One region of the Erwinia tasmaniensis Et1/99 genome, then DNA from elsewhere that is predicted to be linked to it. Evidence: predicted binding sites of a transcription regulator. Region 1 holds the regulator's gene; each other region holds the start of a gene.
The links. The regulator LexA, encoded in region 1, represses DNA repair genes until DNA is damaged. The targets are predictions, from matches to a motif close to TNCTGTATGTACATACAGNA.
Positions count from the first base shown of each region.

Region 2: the regulator LexA is predicted to act here: its motif matches at 2,115-2,134, upstream of sulA (SOS-induced cell division inhibitor SulA).
Region 3: the regulator LexA is predicted to act here: its motif matches at 1,317-1,336, upstream of dinB (DNA polymerase IV).

Region 1 is NC_010694.1:3,476,919-3,480,199, reverse strand. It holds gene plsB (glycerol-3-phosphate 1-O-acyltransferase PlsB) at 1-739, opposite strand, end outside; gene ETA_RS16710 (diacylglycerol kinase) at 868-1,233, shown strand; gene lexA (transcriptional repressor LexA) at 1,343-1,951, shown strand; gene ETA_RS16700 (CsbD family protein) at 2,350-2,559, shown strand; gene zur (zinc uptake transcriptional repressor Zur) at 2,645-3,154, opposite strand.
Region 2 is NC_010694.1:2,362,309-2,365,589, forward strand. It holds gene yccS (YccS family putative transporter) at 1-1,116, shown strand, start outside; gene ETA_RS11620 (TfoX/Sxy family DNA transformation protein) at 1,113-1,742, opposite strand; gene sulA (SOS-induced cell division inhibitor SulA) at 2,155-2,661, shown strand; gene ompA (porin OmpA) at 3,011-3,281, shown strand, end outside.
Region 3 is NC_010694.1:2,901,849-2,905,129, forward strand. It holds gene pepD (beta-Ala-His dipeptidase) at 1-210, shown strand, start outside; gene dinB (DNA polymerase IV) at 247-1,302, opposite strand; gene dpaA (peptidoglycan meso-diaminopimelic acid protein amidase) at 1,516-2,250, shown strand; gene ETA_RS14165 (class II glutamine amidotransferase) at 2,221-2,988, opposite strand; gene lpcA (D-sedoheptulose 7-phosphate isomerase) at 3,224-3,281, opposite strand, start outside.

The DNA of each region.
Region 1 (3,281 bases):
GCTGCGCTTTTTCGTGGGAAATTTTCTTGCTGCGCGCCTCGTCCTCTACCGCTTTCGCGATGGCCTTCGACTGTAACAGCTTATTGAACAGATCCTGACGTACCGGCAGACGCGGCCCGACCGCCGCCAGGCGCTGACGGGCAAAGTGCATGCGCGCCACGCGAGCCAGCTTCTGGGCAATAGTTTTGTCGGTGCCGTGTTCTGTTGCCATGTGGCGTAGCGACACCATTGGTGAAAAACGCACGAAGCTGTCACGACCTAACCACAGCACGGCAAAGAATTTTTGGATGCCGTTCAGCACGCGCAGATGCGGCTGCTCGTCGCCCTGAACTTCGCGGCCTGGAGCACGTCCAAACATGACCGAGACCGGCACCATCTGGACATCAAGATCCGGATTGTTGCGGTGCAGATCCAGGTAGTCATGGAACAGCTTAACCGACTCCAGATTCGGAACAAAATAGGGAAACACGCGTGGGCCATCATGGATAAAGACGTGACGTGGCAACAGATTGCCGTCGATCTCCAGCGGTTCCAGCGGATCGGGCAGGTCCTGTTTGCGGCACTGCTCGCGCAGCGCAAGAAGATCGGCCTTTGAATCATAAGGCAGTACATACATAATAGGGCGCGACGTATCAAGCCCAAGTTCAGCAACCGGTTCTGCCGGAATTGCTTTACTTTTTACCAGTAATTTAACCGGTAAATTCAATAAGTTATAATATAAATTACGCCAACCTGACATAGATAATATGAAGCCTCTTGTTAGCAAAGCGATGCAAGCATACCAGAAAGCATCTGCGGAATCTGTGATGTTACGAAACCCGCTACACCCCGCCATTGACATTAAACTTTTTAAGGGACTTCGCCATTATGGCAAATAATGCCACCGGATTGACGCGAATTATCAAGGCCGCTGGATATTCGTGGAAAGGTTTGCGCGCCGCATGGCGACATGAAGCGGCCTTTCGTCAGGAAACCGTAGCGGTGACGATCGCCATTTTTATTGCCGCTTTGCTTGATGTTGACGCGGTGACTCGCGTACTGCTGATTGGTACTGTAGTGATGGTTATCATCGTCGAAATTCTGAACAGCGCCATCGAAGCGGTTGTTGACCGTATTGGCAGCGAAATTCATCCCCTTGCTGGACGGGCAAAAGATATGGGTTCTGCCGCCGTGTTGTTGAGCATTCTGCTGGCGGTATTTGTCTGGATCATGCTGCTGGTGCCCCATTCGTGATGAGGGACTCATAAATTACAACAACCTGAATTTCGTCCAACTTTAGGTTTTCAATATAGAAATACCTGTATATACTCACAGTCGACTGTATAAACAACCAGGGGGCGGGATGAAAGCACTAACGGCAAGGCAGCAGCAGGTTTATGACCTGATTCGCGACCACATTAATCAAACCGGTATGCCCCCAACACGGGCAGAGATTGCCGCGCAGCTCGGTTTCCGTTCCCCGAATGCGGCTGAAGAGCACCTTAAGGCGCTGGCGCGTAAAGGCGTGATTGAGATTGTGTCCGGTGCATCACGCGGCATTCGCCTGATGATGGAAGACGAGAGTGGGCTTCCGTTAATCGGCCGCGTAGCGGCAGGTGAGCCGCTGCTTGCAGAACAACATATCGAAGGACACTACCAGGTCGATCCCGGTTTGTTTAAGCCCGGCGCGGATTTTCTGCTGCGCGTTAGCGGTATGTCAATGAAAAACATCGGTATTATGGATGGAGACCTGCTGGCGGTGCACAAAACAGAAGATGTGCGTAACGGTCAGGTTGTCGTCGCGCGTATTGATGATGAAGTCACGGTTAAGCGACTAAAAAAGAATGGCAATATGGTAGAGTTACTGCCGGAAAATCCTGATTTTCAGCCAATCGTCGTCGACCTGCGTCAGCAGACCCTGACCATTGAGGGGCTTGCAGTCGGCGTTATCCGTAACGGCAACTGGCTGTAAATATCGATACGAACGAATAATGCGCGTTGCGCCCGCAGCGCGTGCTCACTGAATACGCAAAACGGGCCCAATAGATTTCGCGTTGCGGCAAGGCCCTGCTCAACATATCCATCCCAGCTGCCGTTATGATGCTATGACAAGGCCGGTGACGTAGTGATGTAACGGAAGCCGGTTAGTCCTATTGACACATTTCATTACTTAAGCTGAATTCTGTCTATTTTATTGATTTTCATTTCTTTTTCCCGCTACTTTCCCCGCCGCCGAGTATGTTTACTATCGCAACGCTATTCCTCTACTACAATTATCTCTGTGTCAGGTTTTTTCCCAGATAATTATCTACCTAAAAGCCGAAAGATGAAGTTAACAAGCTGTTTAACCCCGAGTAGAGGATACATTTTATGAATAAACACGAAGCCGGCGGTAACTGGAAGCAGTTTAAAGGTAAAGTTAAAGAGCAATGGGGCAAACTGACCGATGACGACCTGACGGTCGTTGAAGGTAAGCGCGATCAGCTAGTGGGCAAGATTCAGGAACGTTATGGCTATGAAAAGGATCGGGCCGAGAAAGAGCTAAGCGACTGGGAATCCGGTCACGACCACCGCTGGTAACCAGCGGCTGTTAACGCGCAAAAAGCTCCCGATTGCGGCACAAGGAGAGTGCCTCCAGCTCGCGTCTTAGTCTGTCAGACTTCGCCTATCGTCCGCGTTTTTTCGTCTGCACGCTGTGATCGTGATGGCAGGCACCCTGATGCGTGCAGGTTTCAATTTCTTCGCACGGCCGGCAAAAACCATGCGCTTCAATCACGCTGTGGCCCAGGGTAAAACCTGATTTGAGGGCCAGCGATTTCAGAATATCTTCCACCCCCTCTGCAGGTTGTTCCGTGACCTGACCACAACGATCGCATATTAGCATCGCCGACGTATGGGAAGGCTGCTCGAAGTGATGGCAGACCACGTAACTGTTGGTCGACTCTACGCGATGTATAAAGCCCTGCTCCAGCAGGAAGTCCAGGGCGCGATAGACGGTGGGAGGCTTCGCCTGAGGCTCGGAAACGCGCAATAAATCCAGCAAATCGTAAGCGCTGATCGCCCCGTTATGTTGGCTCATCAGACGCAGAACCTCGAGACGCTGGGGCGTCAGGCGCACGCTGCGTTGTTGACAAATAATTTCCGCCTGCGTCAGAATTTTTTCAGCGCTGGTCATATTTCTAGTTCCTCATCAGGCCAGAATCAGGATGTTATTTTATCACACCTGTCATAAAACGCCGAGTTTGCTATTCATCAGGGCCAAACTGATCCGTTTTGCAATACGGTCAACCCGAAAATGTTTT
Region 2 (3,281 bases), 1.1 Mb from region 1:
GATGCTCAACTGGCAACGATTGAATCCGAGCAGATCCTCGCCGACGCACACTCTCAGCAAAACCATACGCTTTCTAACGAAGGTCTGACCGGCTGGAGTGATATCCGTCTGCGCCTAAGCCGTCACCTTAGCCCAGAGTCATCGCTATTTCGCCATGCGACCCGGCTGTCTCTTTTACTGTGCACCGGTTATGCGTTGATACAAATCACCGGCCTGCAGCACGGGTATTGGATATTGTTGACCAGCCTGTTCGTCTGCCAGCCAAACTACAGCGCCACCCGTCGACGTCTTGCGCTGCGCATCATTGGCACCCTGACGGGGATTGCCCTGGGGTTACCGCTACTGTGGCTGGTGCCTTCGGTTGAAGGGCAGCTGATTTTGATAGTCATCTCCGGCGTACTTTTCTTCGCCTTCCGCCATGTTCAGTACGCACATGCCACGATGTTCATCACGCTGCTTGTATTGTTCTGTTTCAACCTGCTCGGTGAAGGTTTCGAAGTGGCGTTACCACGGGTTGTTGACACCCTTATCGGCTGCGGCATAGCCTGGCTGGCGGTGACGTTTATCTGGCCTGACTGGCGCTTTCGGCGGCTTCCTGCCGTGGCCGATCGTGCGTTGAAGGCAAATTTCCGCTATCTGGAGGCGATCCTGGTGCAGTATTACCAGGGTAAGGATAACCGTCTGGATTATCGCATTGCGCGGCGCGATGCCCATAACGGGGATGCTGAGCTAGCCTCGGTCGTTTCCAATCTGTCGGTAGAGAATAAAACAGATCGGGACTTGCGCGAGGAAGCTTTCAGACTTTTGTGCCTCAATCATTCATTTCTCAGCTACATCTCTGCTCTGGGAGCGCACCGTGAAAAGCTGGAAAATGACGCTTTGCTGGGACTCATGGATGATGCCGTAAACTGCGTCAACAGTATTCTGCACCTGGCAAATGTTGATGATAACAAAGCGCAAAAGATAATGGACAACCTGACAGCATATCTTCAACAGAGCGAATCTAACGCAGATACCGAAACCAAAGAGCCACTGGTTCTGCAGCAGATGGGCCTGCTGGTGGCTCTTTTACCCGAAATCGCACGACTAAAGAATGACCTTGCTTTACATGCCTAACTCACTGAATGCGCGATATTTTCCTCCTGCTGTGCATACAGGTAAAACCAGCTGCGCAACTCTTCCTTCTCTACCCGTGGCAACACTTCATAGTGCCGCCCGGCAATGGCTCCCTGCAGTGCGAATAAAACGGTTAGCCCGACATTCTTATTACACGCGTGCAAACGAAGCCAGCAGTTCTTCGCCCCCTGCCTCTTGAGCATCTCGATACTGGAAATACCCACCTGACGTAACAGCATCTCCATACGAATGCCCAAATTGGGTAAATCCTTAAGTCTTTGGTTATTCTGACGTTCTTGCAGCTGTCTTTGTGCCTCCATCAGGCAGATATGTGAAAACGTCAGCAGCAGATTGTCATCGGACCACAGCGCCCGATCAACGCGGTAGTAATCAAGCTCCACCGACACACCGCGCTTGTTCAGGCTTAATGCTTCCATTTTGCGTTCTGTAATGTAGGGCTGTAACCGCTCACAGGCCCGCAGATACATTTCACCTTCCGCTACAACCGCAAAAACGGTTTTCTCGACTGACAGGGAATAACCACCAAACTGAGTTCGTGATTTCACCTCGCCAAGCCGTGCCAACCGCTGTTTAACTTCCGCTATCTTACGTCTTGAACTGTCCATGATCTCTCCCTGTATCGATTAGAAAATTCATCTCTTTCTCTGTGGTATTGCGTGTTAGAAAATAGGCAATCTTGATTAAGGGTTCAATGAATAATTCACGTCTTCCGGGTTTGCATTATGATTTTGCGAGACGCTACGAAAAAAATCTGGCGGCTGTGAAATATTTCGGAGACTCACGCCGTATCGGCAAAGCTATTGATCAACGGGGCTGATGAAGCAGTAAAGTTGTTATTTACCCACGACATATAAATTCGGGTGCAGAGAATCTCATCCCGATACCGCACGATCATAATGTAGGGGGCGAGACTGGCTTTGTGAGTCTTCTGCCCGGCCCTCAGCAAGATTGAGGTTGATCTTTGCTCAACAGCACTATACTGTATATCCATACAGTCAACTGGTGGGCGAAGACATTATGCGTACTCATTCAATAAAAATTCAATCTCTTAAACGCACTCAGCACGTTTCCACACCGGTGATGACCTCACCTGTATGTGCCAACGGCCTGATAAGCGAATTGATTTATAATGAGGATCATCCCGGTATGACTCAACTACTGCTGCTACCGCTATTGCAGCAACTGGGTACGCAGTCTCGCTGGCAGCTATGGCTAACGCCACAACAAAAACTAAGCCGCGACTGGCTACTGCGTTCCGGCCTTCCTTTAGACAAAGTCATGCAATCTCCGCGTTGCGGCACCATCACCACCGTAGAAGCGATGATCAAAGCATTACAGACGGGAAACTACAGTGTTGTTTTGGGTTGGCTGGCAGACGAAATATCTGTATCGGAACGTCAGCGTTTACAGCAGGCGGCGAAGTCCGGCCAGGCGTTGGGGCTGATTATGCGGTCTGAGCGCGGTGTTTTATCCCCATCGAGACCTCTGGATGGGGTAAAAATTCAATCAAGTTTGTATCATTAAGTAAAAAGGAGAATTTTCCGAAATTTTTTTTCCAACAAACCCTCTTTATGCGACAAATTTAGGCTGAGCCCGGCGTGGCAATGGTTTAGTCGCTATACGCGACCCCATTTCTGGCAAAAAATTCACCCTCAGGTGTTAAATTTTATGTCTTTAGCCGTTTTTTTTTACAGGGCACCATCATATCGCACTTGTAAGTTTGCTGGTACGTTGTAGACTTTAGCTCGCCAGGGTGCTCAATAACCTCCATTTTTTGGAAGAGTCATAATCGAGCTTTACAACCCGGCGAAGGATTAAACCAAAGAGCTAATTTTAAGCTCATTGCCTATTTGGATGATAACGAGGCGCAAAAATGAAAAAGACAGCTATCGCAATTGCAGTGGCACTGGCTGGCTTCGCTACCGTAGCGCAGGCCGCCCCTAAAGATGACACCTGGTACACCGGTGGTAAGCTGGGTTGGTCTCAGTACCACGATACTGGTTACTACGGTAACGGTTACCAAAACAACAATGGCCCAACCCACGAAAGCCAACTGGGTGCTGGTGCATTCCTTGGTTATCAGGCTAACCAATACCTCGGTTTCGAGCTGGGTTATGACTGGCTGGGACGTATGCCTAACAAAG
Region 3 (3,281 bases), 580 kb from region 1:
CAGCTGTTCGACAAAACCCCCAGCATTCAGGTGATCCATGCCGGCCTGGAGTGTGGGCTGTTCAAGGAGCCATATCCGCAGATGGATATGGTCTCCATTGGGCCGACCATTACCGGAGCCCACTCTCCCGATGAGCAGGCGCACATCGCCAGCGTAGGGCTTTACTGGCAGTTACTGACCGCGCTGCTGAAGGCGATCCCGGCGAAATAAACCATCAGGGGTGGCCCGGGACCGACCCGGTCTGCCCTACAATCCTAACAGCAGCTGCCGTTCCAGCTGCGGATCCAGCAGCGTGACGTGCAGCCCCACCAGCCTGACTCCGCGCCCTGCCCGCCGCTCATTCCAGCTTTTACGTGCCACCTCAATCAAGTCCGCCTTATTCAGCTCTGGCCAGACATGTTCCTGCGTGGTCTGCTGAAAATCGGTGAACTTAAGCTTAACCCCCTGGCGAGCAATCAGCCTGTCCGGTTTGATTTTACATAACCGCCTCTCCAGCTCGTCGTACAGCAGATCGATAATCTCCAGGCAGGCTTCCCAGCTGTGGATATCCTGTGACAGCGTGCGCTCCACGCCGAGAGACTTGCGCTCCCGCTCGACGATCACCTCGCGATCGTCAATGCCGTTGCAGCGCTCCCACAGCACGCGGCCAAATTTGCCAAAGCGCTTCAGCAACGTCGCCAGATCGGTTTTCTGCACGTCGGCACAGGTGGTGAGCCCCAGCTCCTCAAGTTTTCGCGCGGTGACCTTTCCCACGCCGGGAATTTTCGCCAGCGGCAGGCGTTGCAGGAAGTCAGGCACTTCCTCTGGGGTGATCACAAACTGGCCGTTGGGCTTATTAATATCAGAGGCAATTTTTGCCAAAAATTTAATCGGTGCCACCCCGGCGGAAGCCGTCAGGTTTAGCTCCCGGCTGATGGTATCGCGGATCTGACGGGCAATTAGCGTGGCAGAGCCCTGGCAGTGTTGACTGTCGGTGACGTCAAGATAGGCTTCATCCAGCGAGAGTGGTTCAATCAGGGGGGTATAACGCGAGAAAATATCGCGAATTTGCGCACTCGCCTCTTTATAGGCTTCATAGCGCCCGCGGATCACCGTCAAATGGGGGCAGAGTTTCAGCGCCATTGCCGTCGACATCGCGCTGCGTACGCCATATTCACGTGCCGGATAGTTGGCGGTACTGATCACGCCGCGCTGGGTTTCGCTGCCGCCAATAGCAACAGGAATGTCGCGCAGGCTGGGATTATCACGCATTTCTACCGCAGCAAAAAAGCAGTCCATATCCACATGAATGATTTTGCGCATATCCCCTCCGACAATACTGGATAAGTATACAGTCAAGTTAACAGAGTTCAACAACCGTGAGAGGAAGCGGCAGAAGCAGATTTTTATGCCAACGATCTTGATAAAAAAATAGACAATGCTAATGTGACGCGGCAACACAAGAATTGTCCGATATTGTCATTTAACAGGCGCTTTTCGGCGCTGATTTTCCCCCCTACCTTCAAGAGAAACAGAATGGGCAAAATCGCACTGCTATTTGCGATGATTTTTCTGCCAGCCGTGGTCTTCGCCAGCGTAACCGAAACGGCTACGCCTCTGGCACCGGTAAGCAAAGAGTTAAGAAAACAGTTAATTGGTGTTCCCGTGTATCTGCAAATCTTTAAGGAAGAGCGTACGCTGGAACTCTACGGCAAAATTGGCAATGAATACCGTTTACTTAACAGTTACCCCATTTGCAAGTTTTCCGGCGGGCTGGGGCCGAAACGCGTGCAGGGCGATTTCAAAAGCCCGGAAGGTTTTTACAACGTGAGTTTGTCCCAGCTGAAGCCGAATAGTCGCTTCTACCGGGCGATAAACGTCGGCTTTCCCAATGAGTACGATCGCCAGCAGGGCTATCAGGGTAACTATCTGATGATCCACGGCAGCTGCGTATCGATCGGCTGCTATGCCATGACCGATGCCTATATGGACGAAATTTATCACTATGTGGAGGCCGCGCTGCGCAATGGTCAGCCACGTATCGACGTCAGTATCTATCCGTTCCGGATGACCGAGAGCAACATGCAGCGCCACCGCTACTCGACCTATATTAACTTCTGGAAGCAGCTACAGCCTGGCTATGCGCAATTTGTGCAGACTAAGCAACCTCCGGCCATGGCCGTGAACGCCGGTAAATATGTGCTGGACCGCCCGCTGACCAACGGCCCGGCAGCGCCGACATCAGCCCTCGCGCTCTCCCAGGTAAAATAGCGCCCATTCCCCTGGCGCAATCTTGTGCCAGGTTTCATTCGCCGTCAGCGGCTGGGTGGCCACCACGGTAACCACGTCATTCGGCGTGGTCTGCCGTTGAAAATCAATTTCTACATCCTGATCCAGCAGCTTGGCCTTACCGAACGGCGCACGCCGGGTTATCCAGAACAGGTTGGTCGAGCAGAAGGCCATCAGGTAGCGGCCGTCCGACAACAGCATATTGAATACGCCTTTTTCACGCATCTCCTGCGCCAGCTCGGCAATATAGCGGAACACCGCCGGCCAGTTGCCGGGCGTGCGCGGATAGCGCGTGGTCAGCTTGTGCAACAGCCAGCAGAATGCCAGCTCGCTGTCGGTTTCCCCCACCGGGCGATACGGGCCGGTATCAAGATTTTTGTACCCTCTCAACTGGCCGTTATGCGCATAGGTCCAGTTGCGCCCCCACAGCTCACGGGTAAACGGGTGGGTATTCTCCAGCGACACCTCACCACGGTTAGCCTGGCGGATATGCGCCACCACCGAGCGTGATTTAATGGGATAGTCCTGTACCAGCCGGGCAATGGGCGACTGGAAACTGGGCTGCGGATCTTTGAACGTGCGACAGCCTTTCCCTTCATAAAAGGTAATGCCCCAGCCATCTTTATGCGGACCGGTTCCGCCACCGCGCTGCACCAGCCCGGTAAAGCTAAAACAGATGTCCGTCGGGACATTGGCGCTCATCCCGAGCAGTTCGCACATAGGAATACCTCATAACCAATACGCCAATAGCGTGAAAAAATGGACTTTTACGGTCGATGTCACCCGATATAAAACGGCGACCCGACCGTATCTATCAGCTTACCTTAGTCTTCACGGCGGTTGGCAATAAATTTGTTGAGGTGAGATTAAAATGCCTTTAAGAACAGGCTTTCGGCCCACGAATGGACCCGTTCGGGAAGCTTCCCCATTGCTGCCTGCCCGCAATGGAAAAAGATTATTTCACCATCTCTTTTTCAATCAGCAGCATCAGGATATGGATCACTTTAATGTGA